DNA from 4 places in the Streptomyces sp. NPDC087901 genome. Region 3 is predicted to be linked to each of the others. Evidence: riboswitches for the same ligand, from Rfam matches in the RefSeq annotation. Region 3 holds a riboswitch; each other region holds the start of a gene.

Region 1 (5,624 bases), on a different contig from region 3:
CCGCGTGAAGGAAGAGGCCGGCCACGAAGGCGGCACCGGGCCACTGAACATCATGTACCGCGTCGACGGCTCCTCCGACCTCGTCGAGGAGACCTTGGGTCACTGGGAGGGCTATGGGGGCTCCGCCCCGGTCCGTATCGGCAACGGAGCGGCGAGCCAGCTGCAGCTGGACATCTACGGTGAGGCTCTCGACAGCATCTACTTCGCGCACCAGCACGGAATGCACCTGGACACGCGCGGCTGGACCGCACTGCACACCCTTCTCGACTGGCTGGTCGATCACTGGGACCAGCCCGGTGAAGGGCTGTGGGAGACCCGTGGCGGCAGGAAGGACTTCACCTACGGCCGCGTGATGTCCTGGGTCGCTTTCGACCGCGCCGTCCGCATCGCCTACGACGACGGCCGCCCCGCGGCCCGCGGCCGCTGGGTGGACGCGCGTGACACGATCTACCAGCAGGTGCTCAACCGGGGCTGGGACCCGAAGAAGCAGGCCTTCGTCCAGCACTACGGCAACGACGTGCTCGACTCGTCCCTGCTGCGCATGCCGACGGTCGGCTTCATCACTCCGGACGATCCGATGTGGAAGACCACGCTGGACGCGATGGAACACGAGCTGGTGAGCGACAGCCTTGTCTACCGCTACAACCCCGAGGCCTCACCCGACGGCCTGCGCGGCTCGGAGGGAACCTTCTCCCTGTGCACGTTCATGTACGTCGACGCCCTGGCCCGGGCCGGACGCACCGACCAGGCCCGGCTGGTCCTGGAGAAGATGCTCACCTACGCCAACCATCTGGGCCTGTACTCGGAGGAGATCGCCCTCACGGGGCGTCAACTGGGCAACTTCCCGCAGGCGTTCACGCACCTGGCCCTGATCGACGCCGCCATCACCCTGGATGCGAGGCTCAATGCGGCGCGCGGGGACGGAGGAGCGGGGTAGGACTCCCGCGGGGCGGGTGCCGCCTGGCGCGCGGTGCCTGCCGCTCCCGGACGCGGACGTCAGATCCTCGCCTACGGTACGAGCGGCCGGCCGCAGCGCAGGTTCCACCGCCCCGACCTGCCGCTGAGCTCCGTCACCGTCAGGGGGGCCACGTCCAGCCGCCAGAACGCCTGCGGCGGGAGGGCCAGTGCATGGACGACCGCGGCCCGGACCACGCCGGGCTCGGCCACTCCCAGGACCCGGCCGAGGCCGTCCTTGTGCGCGCCGGGCTCGGGCATCTCCCGCACCCGGCCGGCAGTACCTTCGTGCAGGGAGTCGAGCCATGTGCCCACTCGGGCGCAGAGCTCCAGCAGCGACTCGCCCCCGTGCGGAGCAGCCGACGGATCCGCCAGCCAGGCCGCCACCCCATCCGGCTCGCCCGCACTCACCTCCGACAGTCGTGCACCGGCCCAGCGGCCCATCTCCCAGTCCCGCAAGGCGTGTTCGGCGGCCGACCGCAGGCCGAGCGCCTCCGCGGTTCCGGTGCAGCGCCGGGACGGCCCCCGCAGCCACCGGTCCGCGGCCGGCACCGAGGCGGCGGCGGCTCGTGCCTGCGCGAGTCCGGCGTCGTCGAGGGGTGCGTCACCGGCGAACCGGGCCTCGCGCAGTGCGGCGTTCATCCCCGGTGAGATCAACATCACCCGTACCGTCATTCCCGCTCTCAACTCCCTGAACTGGGGCCACGTGGCCAAGCACACCATGGCATCCGGGGACTTCAGGCAGACCCACGGGCACCATGGCGGCGGTCACGCCCAGGCGGTATGGTCGCGACGACACGACGAGGGTGTGACGGAAGTCCGGTGAGAATCCGGCACGGTCGCGCCACTGTGAACCCGTACCTGTACGGGAAGTCAGACCCAGCACCTTCGTCTCAGGTACCACGATCGGGACGCGTGTTCCCTCAGGAGGTTCTGCCATGGCACAGACTGCTGCCCCCGCCACAGTCGCACCCGCCATCACCCCCATCTCGCTCAAGGCCATTGCTCCTTGGGCGGTCTTCCTCGGCATCGTCATGCTGATCCTGCTGTACTTCGTCGGGGCCGAGCAGGGCGCCACCGCGCTCATCTCGGGCGAAGGCGTGCACGAGTGGGTCCACGACGGCCGTCACCTCCTCGGTTTCCCCTGCCACTGATCCATCCGGCTGATCCAGGGGAATCCCTCATGAACTCCATATCTGTCAGAGCTCTGCTGGTCCGCGGCATGCTGGCCGGCCTCGTCGCGGGTGCGTTCGCGCTCGCGGTGGCGTACTTCCTCGGCGAGTCACGCGTTGACGCGGCCATCGCCCTCGAAGAGGCGCACAGCCACAGTCACGACCACGGCGGCGGCGAGGAACTCGTCAGCCGGGGCATGCAGGCCACCGGCGGCCTCGCCACCGGTGTGCTCGTGTTCGGTATCGCCGTCGGCGGCATCGCCGCGCTCGTCTTCTGTTACGCCCTCGGCCGGCTGGGACGGTTCGGCCCCCGGGCGACGGCTGCGCTGATCGCGGGAGCTGCCCTGCTGACCGTGTACATCGTGCCGTTCCTGAAGTACCCGGCGAACCCGCCGGCCGTCGGCAACCCCGACACCATCGGCCGGCGCACCGCGTTGTTCTTCCTGATGGTCGCGCTCAGCATCCTGTTGGCCGTGGCCGCCGTCATCCTCGGCAGGCGGCTCGCTCCGCGTCTGGGCAACTGGAACGCCACCATCGCGGCGGCAGCCGGCTATGTGCTGGTGATCGGGCTCGCCTACGCCTTCCTGCCCTCGTTCAACGAGGTCGGAAAGGACTTCCCGGCCTCCCTCCTCTGGGAGTTCAGGCTGGCCACACTCGCGGTACAGGTCACGCTCTGGACCACCTTCGGGCTGGTCTTCGGCTACCTCACCGAACGGCTGCTGGTGCCGGGGCCTCGCGCGGTCACGGCCGAGGACGGCAAGGCGAACCGCCCGGCCCCCGTCGCAGGCTGAGTCCGGGGGCGGCCACCGGGCCGCACTCCGGGGCCCGAGCGGCGTGACGTGTGCGGCAGGACGTGTACAGCGCGTCGACGGCACGCGCGGAGCCCGCCGGGAGATCCCGGCGGGCTCCGCCGCGTACCGAGGAGTCTCACTCCGGCCCGGCGGGTTCGTCCCAGTCGATGAGGTAGTGCTTCAGCGACGCGTCCTCCTTCACGAGGCGCATGCCCACTGCGGTCATGACGCGCTGGGAGGCGATGTTGTCGAGATCGGTGTCCCCGTGCACGCATGCGACGCCCCGGTCGCGGGTGAACCGCAGCAGTACGCGAAGCGCCTCGGAGGCGTACCCCATGCCGCGCGCCGATTCCACGAGTCCGTACCCGATGGTGACGTGCCTCTTCTCGTCGGGCGCCCCGTGAAAGCCGACTCCGCCGATGACCAGCCCGTCTTCGCGGCGCTGTATCCCGTAATTCGCGAACGGACTGGGGTCGCCGGTGGCCGCGCAGGTCTCGAGGAAGCGTGTGGCCGCCGCCATCTCCCCGGGCCAGGGGTAGCCGGGAGCCCAGCGCGCACCGTCCGCCGGCCGGCCCGCCGCCACCTGCTCGGCATCGGCAACGGTCATCGGGTGGAGGCGCAGGCGTGGGGTGACGAGGTCGGTCATGCCCTGTGGAGTATCACGCGGTGCCGCCGGGCCGCACCCGGATTTCCGGGTGCGGCCCGGTGCGTACGGCGGTCAGGCGCCACCGGCCGGAGTGAAGTCCCCGGACAGCGCGGCCGCCAGCCGCAGCTGCGTGTCCGCCTCGGCCTGTCGGCCCTGACGCTCCAGCGTGCGGCCGAGCATCAGCCGTGCGTACTGCTCGACGGGGTCGCGCTCCAGCACCTCGCGCAGCTCCGTCTCGGCCCGGACGAGCCGCGCAGAGTGGTAGTAGGCCCGGGCCAGCAGCAACCGGGGCGCGACCTGCTCCGGCACCTCCTCGACGAGTCCGCCCAGAATCCGGGCCGCGATCGTGTACTCCTTCGACCCGAAGAAGAACTGCGCACGGTCCCAGCGCTCGGCGGCGGTACCGAACTCGTAGTAGGTGTCGCTCATGTGACCTCCTCGGTCCTGGGTGCCGCCGGGCCGTTCCCGTACGCATCCACACGCCACAACACCCATAGGTGGTTTAACATTCCACTAAATATTCGGCGTGGGCGCTGCCCGCGCGGAGCCGCACGGGAATAGGTTGAGCGCCATGAGCAATCTCGATCGCCAGGCCGCACTCTCCGTCTGTGGAGGGCGGGGCTTCGTCGTCGCCGAACCCGTACGTGAACTCCTCACCCCGCGCCACGTCCAGCTCGGCGAGTCCACCGAGGTCCGCAGACTGCTGCCCAATCTGGGCCGCCGCATGGTGGGGGCCTGGGCCTTCGTCGACCACTACGGCCCCGACGACATCGCCGACGAACCCGGGATGCAGGTGCCGCCGCACCCTCATATGGGACTGCAGACGGTCAGCTGGCTGCACGAGGGTGAGGTCCTGCACCGCGACAGCCTGGGCAGCCTGGAGACGATCCGCCCGCGCGAGCTCGGCCTGATGACCTCCGGCCGCGCAATCAGTCACTCCGAGGAGAGCCCCAGGCCGCACGCCGCAATGCTGCACGGCGCGCAGCTCTGGGTCGCCCTCCCCGATGCCCACCGTCACGTCGAACCCCACTTCCAGCACCACACGGACCTGCCGACCGTCATCGCCCCCGGCCTCACGGCCACGGTCATCCTCGGCACCCTCGACGACACCACCTCGCCCGGTACCGCGTACACCCCGATCGTCGGCGCCGACCTCGCCCTGAGCCGCGGAGCCGAAGCGCGCCTCCCGCTGGATCCCGACTTCGAGTACGCCGTGCTGTCGATGTCCGGCGAGGCAGAGGTCGATGGCGTCCCCGTCCTGCCCGGCTCGATGCTCTACCTCGGCTGCGGCCGCACGGAGCTCCCCCTGCGCGCGGAGTCCGAGGCGGGGCTGATGCTCCTGGGTGGTGAGCCCTTCGAGGAGGAGATCGTCATGTGGTGGAACTTCATCGCCAGATCCCACGACGATATCAGCAGGGCACGCGAGGACTGGGTGAAGGGGGTGAGGTTTGGTGATGTGAACGGGTATGCGGGGGCGCGGCTCTCCGCCCCGGAGCTACCGCCGGGGCCCTTGAAGCCGCGGGGTCGTACTCGCTGAGCAGGGCTTTGTAGTGATCCAGAGGTCTGCGGAAGTGGGGGCGCGGACCGCACCCGACTGTTAAGTGTGACTTGCTGCTGCAAGTTTGCTCTGCGATACGGTCCGGGGCTGGCTGTCAGGCGCAAGTGTCGCCGTGTGTGCGCAGGTCTAGTCGGACCAATGCTGACCCAATGCTGACCCTACTGACGCGTGGTCAGCTGACCACGATTCGTCCAGGCGTGCTCCCGACCCCACACCGACCAGTCCTGGAGCGGCAGACTTGCTGGGGCAATGAGTTGTGGCCGCCCGGCTCCCTGCGCTCTGCCAGGGAGTCAGGCCGGAACCAGGTCTAGAGCGATGTTTCGTTTGAAGGGATCCCACAATTGACGTGGCTGTGGCGGAGGGGACGTCGGCGCGAGAACCGCGCGCTCGTTCGCACCGTCCAACCGCCGTCCTGGGGGCGGTTGCCTCCCTACTTCGTCAGCAACTGCTGTCACATCTGGGGCTCTGGCTCAACTTCTGTGATCTGGGCGGCGCGTCGGCTT
Region 2 (5,624 bases), on a different contig from region 3:
GGTCGGCGACGCACTCCAGGTACTGGCGCATCGACTCGGTGTTCATGCCGGGCAGGCCCTCGCCGCACAGGTCACGGCCGAACTGCAGCTCCGCCTCGACGGCCTCCTTCAGCATGTCGGTGACCTGCTGCTGGAGGGCGTCGTCGAAGAGCTCCGGCTCCTCCTTGCGGACCGTGTCCACGACCTCGAACGCGAAGTTCATGTGCATCGTCTCGTCACGGAACACCCAGTTGGTGCCCGTGGCGAGGCCGTGCAGCAGTCCGCGCGAGCGGAACCAGTACACGTAGGCGAACGCGCCGTAGAAGAACAGTCCCTCGATGCACGCCGCGAAGCAGATCAGGTTCAGCAGGAAGCGACGGCGGTCGGCCTTCGTCTCCAGCCGGTCGATCTTCTCGACCGAGTCCATCCACTTGAAGCAGAACTGCGCCTTCTCGCGGATCGACGGGATCTCCTCGACCGCGTCGAACGCGGCCGCCCGGTCGTCCGGATCGGGCAGATAGGTGTCGAGCAGCGTCAGATAGAACTGGACGTGCACGGCCTCCTCGAAGAGCTGCCGCGACAGGTACAGCCGCGCCTCGGGGGAGTTGATGTGCTTGTACAGGGTCAGCACGAGGTTGTTGGAGACGATCGAGTCACCGGTCGCGAAGAACGCGACCAGCCGGCCGATCATGTGCTGCTCGGCGGGCGACATCTTGGCGAGGTCCGCCACGTCGGAGTGGAGGTCGACCTCCTCCACGTGCCAGGTGTTCTTGATCGCGTCCCGGTAGCGCTCGTAGAAGTCCGGGTAGCGCATCGGCCGCAGGGTCAGTTCGAAGCCCGGGTCGAGAAGGTTCTTGTCACGCATGATTACTGGCACGCCTCGCAGGACTCGGGGTTTTCCAGGGAGCAGGCGATCGCGTCCGCGTCGGGCGCGGCTGCCTGCTCGGGGATCGGGGCGGCGGACGCCGCGCGGGCGATCCGGGTCGCCGGGCGGGAGCGCAGGTAGTACGTCGTCTTCAGCCCCTGCTTCCAGGCGTACGCGTACATCGAGGAGAGCTTGCCGATCGTCGGCGTCTCCAGGAACAGGTTCAGCGACTGGCTCTGGTCGAGGAACGGCGTACGGGCCGCCGCCATGTCGATGAGTCCGCGCTGCGGGATCTCCCACGCCGTGCGGTACAACGCCCGCACCTCCTCGGGGATCCAGGCGAAGCCCTGCACCGAGCCGCTCGCCTCGCGCAGCGCCTCACGGGTCCGCGCGTCCCACACGCCGAGCTTCTTCAGCTCGTCCACCAGATACGCGTTGACCTGGAGGAACTCACCGCTGAGCGTCTCGCGCTTGAAGAGGTTGGAGACCTGCGGCTCGATGCACTCGTACACGCCCGCGATCGAGGCGATCGTCGCCGTCGGCGCGATGGCCAGGAGCAGCGAGTTGCGCATACCGGTCCTCGCGACCCGGGCGCGCAGGGCGTCCCAGCGCTCCGGCCAGTTCAGCTCGGTGTCGTAGTGGTCCGGGTGCAGCACACCGCGGGCGGCACGCGTCTCGGACCAGGCGGGCAGCGGGCCCGAGCGCTCGGCGAGGTCGCAGGACGCCTCGTACGCCGCGAGCATGATCCGCTCGGAGATCTTCGTCGACAGGGCGCGGGCCTCGGGGGAGTCGAACGGCAGCCGCAGCTGGAAGAAGACGTCCTGGAGGCCCATCGCGCCCAGACCCACCGGACGCCAGCGGGCGTTGGACCGGCCGGCCTGCTCGGTCGGGTAGAAGTTGATGTCCACGACCCGGTCGAGGAAGGTCACGGCCGTACGCACGGTGGCGTCCAGGCGCTCCCAGTCGATCGTGCCGTCGGCGACGAACGCGCCGAGGTTGACCGAGCCGAGGTTGCAGACGGCCGTCTCGCCGTCGTCTGTGACTTCGAGGATCTCGGTGCACAGGTTCGAGGAGTGCACGACCCGGCCCGGCTCGGCGGTCTGGTTCGCGGTCCGGTTGGAGGCGTCCTTGAACGTCATCCAGCCCTGGCCGGTCTGGGCGAGGGTCCGCATCATGCGGCCGTAGAGCTCACGGGCCGGCATGGTCTTGCGGGCCAGGCCCTTGGCCTCGGCCGCGCGGTAGGCGGCGTCGAACTCGTCGCCCCACAGGTCGACCAGCTCGGGCACGTCGGCCGGGGAGAACAGCGACCAGGTGCCGTCCGTGTCCACCCGGCGCATGAACTCGTCGGGGATCCAGTGCGCCAGGTTGAGGTTGTGCGTACGCCGCTGGTCCTCGCCCGTGTTGTCGCGCAGCTCCAGGAACTCCTCGATGTCCGCGTGCCACGTCTCCAGGTAGACGGCGGCGGCACCCTTGCGCCGGCCACCCTGGTTGACCGCGGCGACGGAGGCGTCGAGCGTCTTCAGGAACGGGACGATGCCGTTGGAGTGCCCGTTGGTGCCACGGATCAGCGAACCGCGGGCACGGATGCGGGAGTACGAGAGGCCGATGCCGCCCGCGTGCTTGGAGAGGCGCGCCACCTGGTGGTAGCGGTCGTAGATCGAGTCCAGCTCGTCCAGCGGCGAGTCCAGCAGATAGCAGGAGGACATCTGCGGGTGCCGGGTACCGGAGTTGAAGAGGGTGGGGGAGGAGGGCAGGTAGTCCAGCCGGCTCATCAGGCCGTACAGCGCGGCGACCTCGTCCAGGGCGCGCTCGGAGGTGTCCTCGGCGAGCCCGGAGGCGACGCGCAGCATGAAGTGCTGCGGCGTCTCGATGACCTGCCGGGTGAGCGGGTGGCGCAGCAGATAGCGGCTGTGCAGGGTGCGCAGGCCGAAGTAGCCGAAGCGGTCGTCGGCGCCGGCAGTGAGCGACTGACCGACCAGCGCGTCCAGGGCGGCCGCGTGGAGCGTCACGAACTCGGCCGTGCGGTCCGCGATCAGGCCCTCACGGTGCCCGACGGCGACCGATGCGGAGAACGACGTCGCGCCCTGCCCGGCCGCCTCGTCCGCGATGGTGCGGGTGAGGAGACGGGCGGCGAGCCGGGAGTAGGCGGGGTCCTCGGAGATCAGGCCCGCGGCGGCCTCGGTGGCCAGCGAGCGCAGCTCCGCCTCGTCCGACCGGGCGTTGCGGCCGCGCAGTGCGGCGGCGGCGACGCGTCCGGGGTCGGTGTCGGGCAGATCGGCGGTGAGGTCGGTCAGGGTCCGCAGCAGTGCGGTTCCCGGCCCGTCCTTCGCGGGTCCGCCGGACCGGACCGTTTCGGCCTCGGCTGCTTCGGACTCGGCCGCTGAAACCGGATCGGCTGGCGCGATGGTCACGCGGTGCTCTCCCTCGCTCGGCTCGGGGCCTTCGGGGAGCGGGGGCAGCCGGGCGGAGCGGGACCCGGCAGGGCAGCGCTCCGTGCGGCGTCCACCGGCCCATCCACGAGGCCCGGACGTCTGGGCATCCGGATCGGTCGAGCCGGATGCGCTGTCGGCAGGACCTCGGACTAGGGAGTGCACAAAAGCACACCGAACACACCGTTGCGGGACAGTTCCGGATTCGCACCGGATTTCCCTGCGGCGACAGCGAGCACGAGCATACATGTGGGGGCTGCCGGATGCGGCAGCCCCCACATGTTGTGTCGTACGAGATCTTGGTGCGCCCTTACGGCAGGGGCCGGAGGTCCAGACGGTACGTCAGCAGCTTGAGGTCGGCGATGGGATTCCAGTCCCTATCGGGCGTCCGTACGAAGCCGAGGCGCCCGTAGATCCTATGGGCTCCGTGCATGGCCGGCTGCGTCGACAGGACGAGCCCCGTGACCCCCGCGGTGCCCCGTGCGCGGTCGATACAGGCCCGTACGAGGGCCTCGCCGGCCCCGGCGCCACGGGCCTCGCGGGAGACCGCCAGCATCCGGAACTCGGCCTCGTCCGCGGCCGCGATGTCGGCCCACGGGTTGCCCGGCCGGGCGTAGGTGACCCCGCCCAGGACGCGGCCCCGCGCGTCGGCGGCCACCAGCACCTCGGCCTCGGCGGCCCGGCGGGGTACGTCGCGCAGCTGTACCAGATACGGATCGTCGGCGCCGTAGTCCAGGAGCCCGTCGCCGAGATAGGCCTCGGCGGTGATCTCGCCGAGGAGCGTGTGCTCGGCGGGCTCGACCGGCCGGATAGCTATGTCCATGGGCGGAAGTCTGCCGTACGGGCGGGCCGTGGCCGCAAGCGATTTCCGCGGCCCGCGTGAACGGGCCGCCGCACCCCTCCCAGGAGGCGTGCGGCGGCCCGTTCACGTGCGTGGCGGTCAGTGGCCGCCCGGCGCGCCGGCGGTGGCCGGCGGGAGCTCCGTCTTCACGCCCGGGTCGCCCGAGTCCGCGGTGTAGTCGCCCGGGGAGGTCTCGTCGATCCCGGCGGGCGCCTTCACGGCGTTCAGGACGAACGTGAGGACGACGACCACCACGACGTTCAGCACGAAGGCCGTCAGGCCGATGTAGCCGATCTCGCCGAGGCCGGGGATCTCCTTGGAGGACCCGCCGAAGTGCTTCTGGGTCGGACTGGCGACCCCGTACGCGGCGGCCGTTCCGTAGATCATGCCGACCGCCCAGCCCGCGAGGAGCGCCCAGCGGTGGAACCACCGGGTGAACAGCCCGCCGACCAGGGCCGGCATCGTCTGGAGGATCCAGATTCCGCCGAGCAGCTGGAAGTTGATCGCGACCGTCTTGTCCATCGTGAGGACGAAGGCGAGCGCGCCGACCTTCACCAGCAGCGACACCAGCTTGGAGACCTTGGTCTCCTGCGCGGGTGTCGCGTCGGGCTTCAGGAAGTCCTTGTAGATGTTGCGGGTGAACAGGTTCGCCGCGGCGATGGACATGATCGCGGCGGGCACCAGGGCGCCGATGCCGATGGCGGCGAACGCGACTCCCGCGAACCAGTCGGGGAACATGTTCTCGAACAGCTGCGGGATCGCCAGCTGGCCGTTGTCCACCTTGACTCCGGCGGCGATCGCCATGAAGCCGAGCAGCGCGAGCAGGCCGAGCATCAGCGAGTACAGCGGCAGGATCGTCGTGTTGCGGCGGATCACCTCACGGCTGCGGCTGGAGAGCGTCGCCGTGATCGAGTGCGGGTACATGAAGAGCGCCAGTGCCGAGCCCAGGGCCAGGGTGGCGTAACCCCACTGGCCCGCCGCTCCGGGCGCGAGTCCGGCCACCGGTTTGCCGGCCGCCTCGTTCTTCGCCGAGAACGCCTCGCCCGCCTTGGCGAAGATGTCGTCGAAGCCGCCGAGCTTGATCGGGATGTAGATGATCGCCACGACGATGACCAGGTAGATCAGGCCGTCCTTGACGAACGCGATCAGCGCCGGGGCGCGCAGGCCGGAGGAGTACGTGTACGCGGCGAGTACCGCGAACGCGATCAGCAGCGGAAGGTCCTTGATGAACCAGTGGGTGTTCTCGCCACCGCCGACGCCCATCACATCCAGAACCGCCTGGATGCCGACGAGTTGGAGCGCGATGTACGGCATCGTGGCGAGGATGCCGGTGACGGCGACCGCCAGCGAGAGCCCCTTGGAGCCGAAGCGGCCGCGGACGAAGTCCGAGGTGGTGACGTAGCCGTGCTTGTGCGACACCGACCACAGACGCGGCAGGAAGGTGAAGATCAGCGGGTACACCAGGATGGTGTAGGGCACCGCGAAGAAGCCGGCCGCGCCCGCCGCGTAG
Region 3 (5,624 bases):
GCCGCGTCGGTGTTCCGGTACACAGCGAGATGGAGCGGGAGTTCGCTGGTGGGGACCATGTCGCCGAGGACCTGGTTGCCCTCCAGATCGACGGCGACCGGATCCTCGGGGCGGAGCCGGTCGTACGGCACTCCGCTCGGGGTGACCAGCACGGTCGCGCCGACCCGCGCCGAGACGTTGCCCGAGGTCCCCACGACCAGCCCCTCGGAGGCCGTCCTGCGGGCGGTGGCGACGACAGCACCCCAGGCCCGTTCGATCGAATCCCGCCACTCGCTGCTCATACGAAGATCCTTTCAACGGATGAGCGGCCCGCTGCCGCCCCTCCCCCGAAGGCCCGCCCGAACGCCGGATTCCGGGCCCACACCGGCCTGCGCCGGAATCCCACCGTCGCGCGGCGGGCGAAAAGGGCGGCGGGACTCCGGTTGGAGTCACCGCAACGCCCCGCTCAGTTCATCTTCCGTTCACTCGGATTGCCTACGGTCCACGTGCCACTGACGTCGAACGATTGCCTGGGTAAATGGAACACATCACGCTGCTGCTCGCGATTGTGATCGTGACAGCTCTAGTGTTCGATTTCACGAACGGTTTCCACGACACCGCCAACGCGATGGCCACGACCATCTCGACCGGCGCACTCAAACCCAAGACAGCGGTGGCCATGTCCGCCGTTCTCAACCTCGTAGGCGCGTTCCTGTCGGTGGAGGTCGCAAAAACGATCTCCGGCGGGATCATCAACGAAGACGGGCTCAGAACCGAGGTCATCTTCGCGGCGCTCGTCGGCGCCATCCTGTGGAATCTGCTGACCTGGCTGGTCGGCCTGCCGTCCAGCTCCTCCCACGCACTGTTCGGCGGCCTGATCGGCGCCGCGGTGATGTCCGCCGGCTGGTCGTCGGTCGACGGCGGCACCGTCGTCACCAAGGTGCTGCTCCCCGCGGTCGCCGCACCGGTCGTCGCCGGTCTGGCCGCGCTGCTGGCCACCAAGCTGACCTACCGCATCGGCGGGAAGGTCACGGGCGGCGCCCAGGAGAAGGCCACCGCGAAGGGTTACCGCGCCGGCCAGATCGCCTCGGCCGGGCTCGTGTCTCTCGCGCACGGCACCAACGACGCGCAGAAGACCATGGGCATCATCACGCTCGCCCTGGTCACCGGCGGCGTCCTCTCCCCCGGCTCCAACCCGCCGGTCTGGGTCATCGTGTGCGCCGGCCTCGCCATCGCACTCGGCACCTACCTGGGCGGCTGGCGCATCATCCGCACCATGGGCAGCGGCCTGACCGAGCTGAAGCCGCCGCAGGGCTTCGCTGCCCAGACCAGTGCGGCCACCGTCATCCTGGCCTCCTCGCACCTCGGCTTCTCCCTCTCCACCACCCAGTCGTGCTCCGGTGCCGTCATGGGCGCGGGCCTCGGCCGCAAGGGCGGCGTGGTCCGCTGGTCCACCGCCACGCGGATGTTCGTCGCCTGGGGTCTGACCCTGCCGGCCGCAGGTCTGGTCGGCGCGGGCGCGGAGTTCCTCACCAAGCAGGGCACCTGGGGTGTCGTGGTCGTCGCGGCGCTGCTGATCGCGGGCTCCGGTGCGATCTGGATGCTGTCGCGCCGCAAGCCCGTCGGGCACGACGATGTCGCACCCGGCGGCCAGGACGAGGGCGCAGCGGCCGGTGACGACGAGCCCGCGGGCGTCGTCACCACCGCAATCGCGGCCGTCAGCCCGCCGCCCACGGCGGCTGCCATGACCCACGACCTCACGGCCACCATCCCGGCCCCGGCCGGACCGGTCACCGACCCGGCCCGACCCGCCACGGTCTGAAGGACTGTCCCTCAGGGACCCCAAGAGCCTCCGGTAAGGACAGATCCACATGAACATCGACTGGGCAGCCCTCGGCACCGTCTTCGGCGTCTCCCTCGTCGCCACCATCGCGCTGGTGGGCCTCTTCACCCTCGGCATCGTCGGCCTCTCCAAGCAGCCGGAACCGGCCGCACAGGGCGGACCGGCCGGGGGGTCTCTCCTGCTGGCCCGCACCGGCGCGTACGTCTGCTTCGGACTGTGCGCCGCGGCGGTGGCCTACGGCATCTACCTGATCGTCGCCTGAGCCCCACCACTCACTCCCCGCTCCTTCGCATCGGGCCGGACGCACCACGTGTGCGTCCGGCCCGATGTGCGTCTGAGCACACTGCGCCGTCGCAGGTCAACGGCAAGTTGACGGGCGTTCGCGGAGCGTGGTGGACTGCCGGAGCCATTACGGCGACAGCAGAGGAAGCCGGTGCGAATCCGGCGCGGTCCCGCCACTGTCACCGGGGAGCAGCCCCCCACCACGGAAGTCACGGTCCACACGCGGACTGGAAGACCGGGGGAACTGCGGATCCGGAAGCCAGGAGACTCTCGTCGCCGTCACGTCGAACCAGGGCGCGGACCCTGAGTGAGGACATACCGCCATGCCCGGCTGCCGTGCGTCCAGTCCTGTGCTGCTCCTGCCAGCAACTGCCTGTCCAAAGGTCCTTCGAGGCGCAACGGCCGGCTGAACCGTGCGTGCCGATCGCATCTTCGCGTACGGCGCCACGGCCGGTCTGATCGGCGATCTGCTGCTCGGTGACCCCCGCAGGGGACACCCGGTCGCCGCCTTCGGGCGGGCCGCGGCAGGCGTCGAACGCCGTCTGTGGCACGACCACCGCGGCTGGGGCGCACTGCACACCCTGGTCTGCGCCGGAGGCGCCGCCGGGGCTGCCGCGCTGGCCACCCGTGCGCTGCGCCGCCACCCCGCCGCGTCCGTCGCCCTGACCGCCGCCGCCACCTGGTCCGTCGTCGGCGGTACGTCGCTGGGCCGCGAGGCCCGGGCCATCGGCGGCGCGCTCGCCGCCGGGGACATCGGCCTGGCCCGTGAGCGGCTGCCGCATCTGTGCGGCCGCGACCCGCAGTCCCTGGACGGGCCGCAGATCGCCCGCGCCGTCGTGGAGTCCGTCGCGGAGAACACCTCGGACGCCGTCGTCGGCGCCCTGGTGTGGGGGGCGCTGGGAGGGGTCCCCGGACTCGTCGGGTTCCGGGCCGCCAACACGCTCGACGCGATGGTCGGCCACAAATCGCCCCGCTACCGGCGTTACGGCTGGGCCTCGGCCCGCCTCGACGACCTCGCGGGCTGGCCGGGCGCCCGGCTGACGGCCCTGCTCGCCGTGGCCGCCGGGGGGCGGCCACGGGGAGCGGTCCGGGCCTGGCGGGCCGACGCGGCCAAGCACCCGAGCCCCAACGCGGGTCCGGTGGAGGCCTCTTTCGCGGGCGCACTCGGCGTACGGCTCGGCGGGACGCTCGCCTACGGCGGCCGGGTCGAGCACCGCCCCGTACTCAACGGGGCCACCGGCCGGGCGGTGGAGAGCGAGGACATCGAGCGTGCCGTACGACTGTCGCGCCGGGTGAGCGCGCTGGCCCTCGGCGTGAGCGTGGCGGCCCGCCTGGGCGCGGGACTCGCGGCACGACGGATCACGGGGGCCCGTACCGCGGGAACTCGACTCCCGGGGACCCGTACCGCAGGGCCTCGACTCTCAGGACGGAGACCGACATGAGCGGCGGACTGCTGGTCGCCGGGACCACCTCGGACGCGGGCAAGAGCGTCGTCACCGCGGGCATCTGCCGCTGGCTGGTGCGCCGGGGTGTGAAAGTGGCACCGTTCAAGGCACAGAACATGTCGCTCAACTCCTTCGTCACCCGCGAGGGCGCGGAGATCGGCCGCGCCCAGGCGATGCAGGCCCAGGCCGCCCGGGTCGAGCCGACCGCACTGATGAACCCGGTCCTGCTCAAGCCCGGCGGCGACCGCTCCAGCCAGGTCGTCCTGATGGGGCGCGCGGTGGGCGAGATGAGCGCCCGCGGCTACCACGGCGGCCGGCAGGAGCAACTTCTGTCCACCGTCGTGGACTGCCTGGAGCAGCTTCGGGGCACGTATGACGCAGTGATCTGCGAGGGGGCGGGCAGTCCGGCCGAGATCAATCTGCGGCGCACGGACATCGTGAACATGGGCATCGCGCGGGCCGCACGCTTCCCGGTGGTGGTCGTCGGAGACATCGACCGCGGAGGGGTCTTCGCCTCGTTCTTCGGTACGACGGCACTGCTCTCGGCCGAGGACCAGGCGCTGATCGCCGGCTACCTGGTCAACAAGTTCCGCGGTGACGTCTCCCTGCTGGAGCCCGGCCTTGACATGCTGCGCGATCTGACGGGACGGCCGACGTACGGCGTGCTGCCGTTCGCCCACGGCCTCGGCATCGACGAGGAGGACGGCCTGCGGGTGTCGCTGCGCGGCACCGTACGGGAGTCGGTCGTCGCCCCGCCGCACGGCGAGGACATCCTGCGCGTCGCCGTGTGCGCCGTTCCGCTGATGTCCAACTTCACCGATGTGGACGCTCTCGCCGCGGAACCGGGCGTCATCGTGCGGTTCGTGGACCGTGCCGAGGAACTGGCCGACGCCGACCTCGTCATCGTGCCCGGCACCCGCGGCACCGTGAAGGCGCTCTCCTGGCTGCGCGAACGCGGGCTCGCCGACGCGCTGCGGCGGCGCGCCGCCGAGGGCCGTCCGGTCCTCGGCATCTGCGGCGGCTACCAGATCCTCGGCGAGGAGATCGAGGACGACGTCGAGTCGCGCGCAGGGAAGGTCGACGGGCTCGGGCTGCTGCCCCTGCGCATCCGGTTCGACCGCGAGAAGACCCTCGCCCGGCCGGTCGGCGAGGCACTCGGCGCCCCGGTCGAGGGGTACGAGATCCACCACGGCATCGCGGACGTGCGCGGCGGCGAGCCGTTCCTCACCGACGGTCGGGGACAGCGCCTCGACGGCTGCCGCTCCGGCGCCGTGTGGGGCACCCACTGGCACGGTTCGCTGGAGAGCGACGCGTTCCGCCGGCGCTTCCTGACGGAGATCGCGCGGGCCGCCGGCCGGCGCTTCGTCCCCGCCCCCGACACCTGCTTCGCCGGGCTGCGCGAGGAACAGCTCGACCGGCTCGGCGACCTGATCGAAGAACACGCGGACACCGACGCGCTGTGGCGGCTCATCGAGTCGGGTGCACCGGCAGGACTTCCCTTCATCGCCCCCGGAGCACCTGGAACACGCGCATGAACGCCCCGCTGTCCGCCCCGCTGACCACCGTGCTGCTGTTGTCGACCGCTGACACCGACCTCCTCGCCGCCCGTGCCTCGGGCGCGCCCTTCCGGATCGGCAACCCGACCCGCATCGATGTCCACGAGGAGCTCCCCGCTCTGATCGAGGGCTCCTCCATCGCCGTGGTCCGCCTGCTGGGCGGCAAGCGCGCCTGGGAGGACGGGCTCGCGAAGCTCAAGGCCTCGGGCATCCCGACCGTGCTGCTCGGCGGCGAGGCGGTGCCGGACGCGGAACTGATGGCCGAGTCGTCCGTACCGGCCGGCGTCGTCGCCGAGGCGCTGCGCTACCTCGTGGAGGGCGGCCCGGGCAACCTCGTCGAACTGGCCCGCTTCCTCTCCGACACCGTCCTGCTGACCGGGCACGGCTTCGCCGAGCCGCAGAAGATGCCCGAGTGGGGGCTCCACGGAAGCCGTACGTTCACCGAGGGCCGCCCGACCGTCGGCGTGCTCTTCTACCGGGCGCACCACCTCTCCGGCAACACCTCGTTCGTCGACGTGC
Region 4 (5,624 bases), on a different contig from region 3:
GTTCGGCGTGCTCGTCCGGTGCGGCCGACTGACCGGGGTCCCGTTCCATGACCCAAGGGGATGTCCTGGCCGCCCGCACAGCGCGGTGGGTTGCTGCATACAGGTGACGGATGGCGGCCGGTACGGTGTCCTCCGGGCCCCGCCGGGCAGGGGCGAGCTGTCTCGGACCCCGGCTGTGGGGGTGTCCTGGACGTTTCCTGATCGTTTGTTCTTTTATGACCACTATTTTCGACAACGCTGGCCCCTCGGGAGCCGGAACCGGGCCGGTCGCCGACCTGCTCAGCACAGCGCTCCTCGGTCCGGACGCCCGCCGCGAGCACGGCTTCTGGCGCCGGCTCGTCACCACAGAACCGTTCCGCCTGCCCCTCTGGCCGCCTCCCGGTCCTACCCCCGACGAGAGGCTCGCCCTCGCCCACGCACGGCTGCGCACGCTCAACAGCGCGCTGGACAGCGCCGCCAGGCCGGCCTCCGATCCGCGAGCCCTGGCCGCCATGCACGAATGGCTCGCCCCTGTGGACCCGGCCCTCACCACCGTTGCGGGCATTCACTACAACCTTTTCCTCGGCAGCCTTCTGGACCACGACGCCGACAGCACCCGCGATCTGTCGGACTTCCTCCGGCTGCGACGGATCGGCACGTTCCTCTGTACGGAGGTGGCGCACGGCAACGACGCCGCCGCCGTCGAGACCACCGCCACCTACGACCCCGCCCGGGACGGGTTCGTGCTCCACACCCCGCACGCCGGTGCACAGAAGTTCATGCCCAACACCAGTCCGGCCGGCGGCCCCAAGTCGGGGCTCGTCGCCGCCCGGCTGATCGTCGGGGGTGCCGATCACGGAGTCTTCCTGCTGCTGGTGCCGCTCACCGACGCGTCCCGGGCCCTGCCAGGGGTGCGGGTGCGCCGGCTTCCCGCACGGATGGGCAGTCCCGTCGACCACTGTCTGACCTCCTTCGACCAGGTCCTCGTAGGGCGAGGGGCGCTGCTCGGCGGCGTGCAGGGGCGGGTCGGCGAGGACGGGGTGTTCCGCAGCGACACCGAGGGGCGAAGGCGCCGCTTTCTCGCGTCGATCGGACGGGTCACCGCGGGCCGGATCTGCATGAGCGCCAGCGCGGTGGGGTCCGCACGCGCCACGCTGGCCGTCGCCGTCCGCTACGGCGGCCACCGTTTCGTCTCGGGTGGCCGCCCTTCGCCGCCCGTCCCGGTGATCGCGCACCGCAGCCACCACGGGCCGCTCGCCGAGGCCATGGCCACCGTCTTCGCGATGAGCCTGCTGCACCGGCGGGTCCTCGACCGCTGGGAGGCGGCGGCGGCAGGACCGCCGGCGGGCCGGGAGGAGGCCGAGCGGCTGGTCGACGTGGCCAAGGGGTGGATCACGTGGCAGGCCCGGTCCGTCATCGTCGAATGCCGGGAGAGGTGCGGAGCCCAGGGGCTGCTGGAGAACAACGGGATGAGCGAACTCGTCACCGGCGTCGAGGGCGCCATCACCGCCGAGGGCGACAACCTGGCCATCCACTCCAGGGCGGCCGCCGGCCTGCTCTTCGAGGCCGCACGGGACCCGGACGAAGGGCCGGCGGCCGCTCCGCCGGGCGGCGACCTCACCGACCTGCGCTTCCTCGGCCGGCTTCTGGACCAGGTGGAGCGCATCTGGTTCGCCCGGGCGGCCGCACGGATGGCGCGGGTACCGCACGGCGACCCGCTGGAGCGCTGGAACGCGGCATCCGGGACCGCTCTGCGGGGGGTCGAGGCCCATGCGTACCGGCAGGCGGCCCACGCGTACGAGCACGCGCTCACGGCTCTGCCCGGCGGCGAGGCCCGCGAGCGGCTGGGCGAACTGGCCCGGCTGTTCGCGCTGCGCTGGGTCGCGCGCAACAGCGGGGATCTGCTGGCCGCCGGCCACCTGACCGCCGGTCAGGTCGAGGGACTGACCGATGTCACCGAGCAGCTCATCGCCGTCGTGAGCGGTCATCTGCCGGAACTCGCCGAGTCCTTCGCGCTGCCCGGTGAACTGCTCGCCGACTGGCCCATCGCGGGAGCCCGTTACACGGACGCGTACGACGACCCGGGCGCCTCCTGGCACACTGCCGCGGACCGGGAACCTGCCGGGGGCGCGCGATGACGGGCACACCGCAGCAGGGAGCCGCAGCGCTGCCGCACAGGGCGGCGGAAGCGGTCCGGTGCCTGGGCGTCCGCGTCGTCCTGCTGGGATTCTGGGGGACCGCAGCGCTGCTCTCACGGTGGGGCGAGAGGGCGCGCACGCACGGTGGCGAATCGGTTCACCGCAAGGCGTGACCGGAGCGAGGCCGTCCGGACGCCCGGGCCTCGTCCGGACGCTCGGGCGCCGTAGGGGCGCTCGGGTGTCGTCCGGGCAGTCGGGCGTCGGGGCGGTGCGCGGCACGCCGCACCGCCCCGACGCCCCGTCCGCCCCACCGCTCGTACCCGGGCGCACCGCCGCTGAGCTGCGCAGAGGCTCGTGGTAGCGTGCCGAGAGCCAGTCGAACTCCACGTAGGGGTCAGGGAATCCGGTGCGAATCCGGAACTGACGCGCAGCGGTGAGGGGGACGGGCGGGGCCACAGCCACTGGGAGACCCACGGTTTCCCGGGAAGGCGTCCCGTCCGCGTGAACCCGAGTCCGAAGACCTGCTGGCACCCGCGGTCCGGGACCGGATCGCGGAACTCCGTACACCGGGCCCCGCGCATGGGCCCAGAGACGCCGAGGTACTTCGTGCCGCCCATAGCTGGCCCCGCCCGCACCGCTGCCCTGCTCACTGCTGCCCTGATCCTGCTGACCGCCTGCGGCGGCGGCAAGGACAGTACCGCCGCCAAGGTCCAGGGAGCCGACGGCTATCCGGTGACCCTGAAGAACTGCGGACGGACCGTCACCGTGGACGCCGCCCCGAAGCGTGCCGTGCCGGTCGACCAGGGATCGGCCGAGATCCTGCTCTCGCTCGGCCTCGCCGACCGGCTCGCCGCCACCGCCACCTGGACCGACCCGGTGTTGAAGGGCTTGGAGAAGGCCAACGCAGGCATTCCGAGGATCTCCGACAACCGGCCTTCGTCGGAGAAGGTCCTGGATCAGGAGCCCGACTTCGTCAGCGCATCCTTCGAGTCGACGCTCGCCAAGGGCGGTGTCGCCCCACGGGAGCAGTTCGAGAAGCTCGGTGTCCCCACCTACGTCTCGCCCGCCGACTGCACCGCCAAGGACAACAGCAAGGACGGTGACGGTGTCCGCACCGGCGCCCTGACCATGGACAGCGTCTACGGCGAAGTGCGGGACCTGGCCAAGGTGTTCGGCGTTCCGGAGCGCGGCGAGAAACTCGTTGCGGAGCTGCGTGCCCGGGTGCGCAAGGCGACCGGAGGGATCGACGCCTCCGGCGCCTCCCTGATGTACTGGTTCGCCAACTCCGAGGCCCCCTACCTGGCCGGCTGCTGCGGAGCACCCGGAATCATCACCCGGGAGATCGGCGCGGAGAACGCCTTCGACGACACCCACGAGGAATGGCCCCAGATCAACTGGGAGACCGTCGCCGACCGCAACCCGGACGTGCTGGTCATCGGCGACCTGACGCGCAAGTCGCAGACCGCCGAGAGCGCCGCGAAGAAGATCGCCTTCCTGGAGTCCAACCCCGCCACGAAGAACATGGACGCCGTCCGGCACAAGCGTTACGTGCTGCTCAGCGGCCAGGCCATGAACCCGACCATCCGGACCGTCGAGGGTGTGGAGCGCGTGGCCGCCGGCCTGCGTACCTTCGGGCTCGCGGGGTGACGGACACCGAACAGGCGGCGGCACCGCGCGAGGACGCGAGTGTGCACGCCCGGCCTGACCTCAGGGGTGTCCGGGGCCTCAGGGGCTTCTGGGGTGTCCGGGGCGGACTCCTGTGGGCCGGCGGGCTCCTGCTGCTCGTCCTGTCCGTCGCCGTCGCCGTCACCATCGGCCCGGCCCGGATCTCCGTCGCCGACGTCTGGGCCACGGTCGCCTCCCACCTCGGTGCCGGTGAGTCGCGGCTCAGCCCCATCCGCGACGGCATCATCTGGAACCTGCGTATGCCGCGCACCCTGCTCGCCGCCGTCTGCGGCGCGGGGCTCGCGGTCTGCGGAACCGTCATGCAGTCGCTGCTGCGCAACCCGCTCGCCGACCCGTTCGTCCTCGGAGTCTCCTCCGGGGCCTCGACCGGCGCGGTCGTCGTCGTCGTTCTCGGCGTCGGCGGGGGAGCGGTCTCCCTGTCGGCCGGGGCGTTCATCGGGGCGCTCTGCTCCTTCGCCCTCGTCATGCTGCTCAGCCACACCCTCGGCGGCAGCACCGACCGTGTCGTGCTGTCCGGGGTCGCGGCCATGCAGCTATTCTCCGCGCTCACCTCCTTCGTCGTGATGACCGCCGCCGACGCCGAGCAGACCCGCGGGGTGCTGTTCTGGCTGCTGGGCTCACTCGGGGGCGTCGGCTGGAGCGATGTGTGGATCTGCTCCGCCGTGCTCGCCGTGACGCTGCTGATCTGCCTCGGCCACGCCCGTACGCTCGACGCCTTCGCCTTCGGTCAGGACGCGGCGGCCACCCTCGGCGTCCACGTCGGCCGTACCAGGATCGTCCTGTTGTGCACGACCGCGCTGCTGACCGCCGCACTCGTGAGCTCGGCCGGTGCCATCGGGTTCGTCGGACTGGTGCTGCCGCACGCGGCCCGTGCGCTCACCGGTTCCGGGCACCGCAGGCTGCTGCCGGTCACCGCGCTCGCCGGGGCCGTCTTCCTCGTCTGGGTCGACACCCTCGCCCGGACCGTCCTCGACCCGCAGGAGGTTCCGGTGGGAGTCGTCACCGCCCTGATCGGGGTACCAGCCTTCGTGCTGGTCCTCTACCGCACCCGGCGGGCCCCATGACTCCGGCCACCCCCGGCGGCCTGCGGGCCGACCGGGTCAGCAGGGAGGCGGGCGGCCGGCTCATCCTGGACGGTGTCTCGCTCGCCCCGCCGCCCGGCGCCACCATCGGGCTGATCGGTCCGAACGGTTCCGGGAAGTCCACCCTGCTGCGGATCCTGGCCGGAGTCCTGGCCCCGGACGCCGGCGTGGTCACCCTCGACGACGATCCGCTGGCCGCCGTCGGGCGCCGCACCGTGGCCAGACGGGTCGCGGTGGTCGACCAGCACGCCGTCACGCAGGTCGAGCTGAGCGTCGTGGACGTCGTACGCCTGGGCCGCATCCCGCACCGCCGTGCCTGGTCGGCGCCGGGGGCTGCGGACGAGACGGCGGTCCGTGAGGCGCTGGAGCGGACCGGCCTCGCCGGACGCCGCTACCAGTCCTGGCACACACTCTCCGGCGGGGAGCGCCAGCGCGTCCAGATCGCCCGCGCGCTGGCCCAGCAGCCGCGTGAACTGCTGCTGGACGAACCGACCAACCATCTGGACATCCAGCACCAGCTGGAACTGCTGTCCCTGGTCACGTCGTTGCCGCTGACCGCCGTCGTCGCCCTGCACGACCTCAATCTGGCCGCGATGTTCTGTGATCGGATCGTGGTGATGAACGAGGGACGGGTGGTCGCGGGCGGCAGCCCGGCGGAGGTGATCACCGAGGGCCTCATCGCCGATGTCTACCGGGTGTCCGCCGTCGTGACACCGGACGGACCACAGGGGCGGCCCTC

The links. A riboswitch is a leader RNA that binds a small molecule or an ion and turns the genes downstream of it on or off. The one in region 3 is predicted to bind cobalamin.
Region 1: linked by a shared signal. The riboswitch ahead of ACIOEW_RS26590 (CbtB-domain containing protein) and the one ahead of ACIOEW_RS37060 (cobalamin biosynthesis protein) in region 3 are both predicted to bind cobalamin.
Region 2: linked by a shared signal. The riboswitch ahead of ACIOEW_RS25075 (ribonucleoside-diphosphate reductase subunit alpha) and the one ahead of ACIOEW_RS37060 (cobalamin biosynthesis protein) in region 3 are both predicted to bind cobalamin.
Region 4: linked by a shared signal. The riboswitch ahead of ACIOEW_RS18785 (ABC transporter substrate-binding protein) and the one ahead of ACIOEW_RS37060 (cobalamin biosynthesis protein) in region 3 are both predicted to bind cobalamin.

The regions. Positions count from the first base shown of each region.
Region 1 is NZ_JBIUUC010000009.1:214,185-219,808, reverse strand. It holds gene ACIOEW_RS26600 (glycoside hydrolase family 15 protein) at 1-937, shown strand, start outside; gene ACIOEW_RS26595 (histidine phosphatase family protein) at 1,009-1,629, opposite strand; adenosylcobalamin (AdoCbl) riboswitch at 1,754-1,847, shown strand; gene ACIOEW_RS26590 (CbtB-domain containing protein) at 1,893-2,108, shown strand; gene ACIOEW_RS26585 (CbtA family protein) at 2,138-2,917, shown strand; gene ACIOEW_RS26580 (GNAT family N-acetyltransferase) at 3,054-3,563, opposite strand; gene ACIOEW_RS26575 (tetratricopeptide repeat protein) at 3,636-3,992, opposite strand; gene ACIOEW_RS26570 (pirin family protein) at 4,135-5,100, shown strand.
Region 2 is NZ_JBIUUC010000008.1:273,112-278,735, reverse strand. It holds gene ACIOEW_RS25080 (ribonucleotide-diphosphate reductase subunit beta) at 1-844, opposite strand, end outside; gene ACIOEW_RS25075 (ribonucleoside-diphosphate reductase subunit alpha) at 847-3,255, opposite strand; cobalamin riboswitch at 3,394-3,531, opposite strand; gene ACIOEW_RS25070 (GNAT family N-acetyltransferase) at 3,584-4,096, opposite strand; gene mctP (monocarboxylate uptake permease MctP) at 4,214-5,624, opposite strand, start outside.
Region 3 is NZ_JBIUUC010000019.1:69,957-75,580, reverse strand. It holds gene ACIOEW_RS37075 (class II aldolase/adducin family protein) at 1-281, opposite strand, end outside; gene ACIOEW_RS37070 (anion permease) at 518-1,801, shown strand; gene ACIOEW_RS37065 (hypothetical protein) at 1,851-2,084, shown strand; cobalamin riboswitch at 2,245-2,374, shown strand; gene ACIOEW_RS37060 (cobalamin biosynthesis protein) at 2,518-3,546, shown strand; gene ACIOEW_RS37055 (cobyric acid synthase) at 3,543-5,084, shown strand; gene cobN (cobaltochelatase subunit CobN) at 5,105-5,624, shown strand, end outside.
Region 4 is NZ_JBIUUC010000005.1:352,565-358,188, reverse strand. It holds gene ACIOEW_RS18800 (hypothetical protein) at 1-49, opposite strand, end outside; gene ACIOEW_RS18795 (acyl-CoA dehydrogenase) at 216-2,117, shown strand; gene ACIOEW_RS18790 (hypothetical protein) at 2,114-2,290, shown strand; cobalamin riboswitch at 2,474-2,661, shown strand; gene ACIOEW_RS18785 (ABC transporter substrate-binding protein) at 2,724-3,764, shown strand; gene ACIOEW_RS18780 (FecCD family ABC transporter permease) at 3,806-4,867, shown strand; gene ACIOEW_RS18775 (ABC transporter ATP-binding protein) at 4,864-5,624, shown strand, end outside.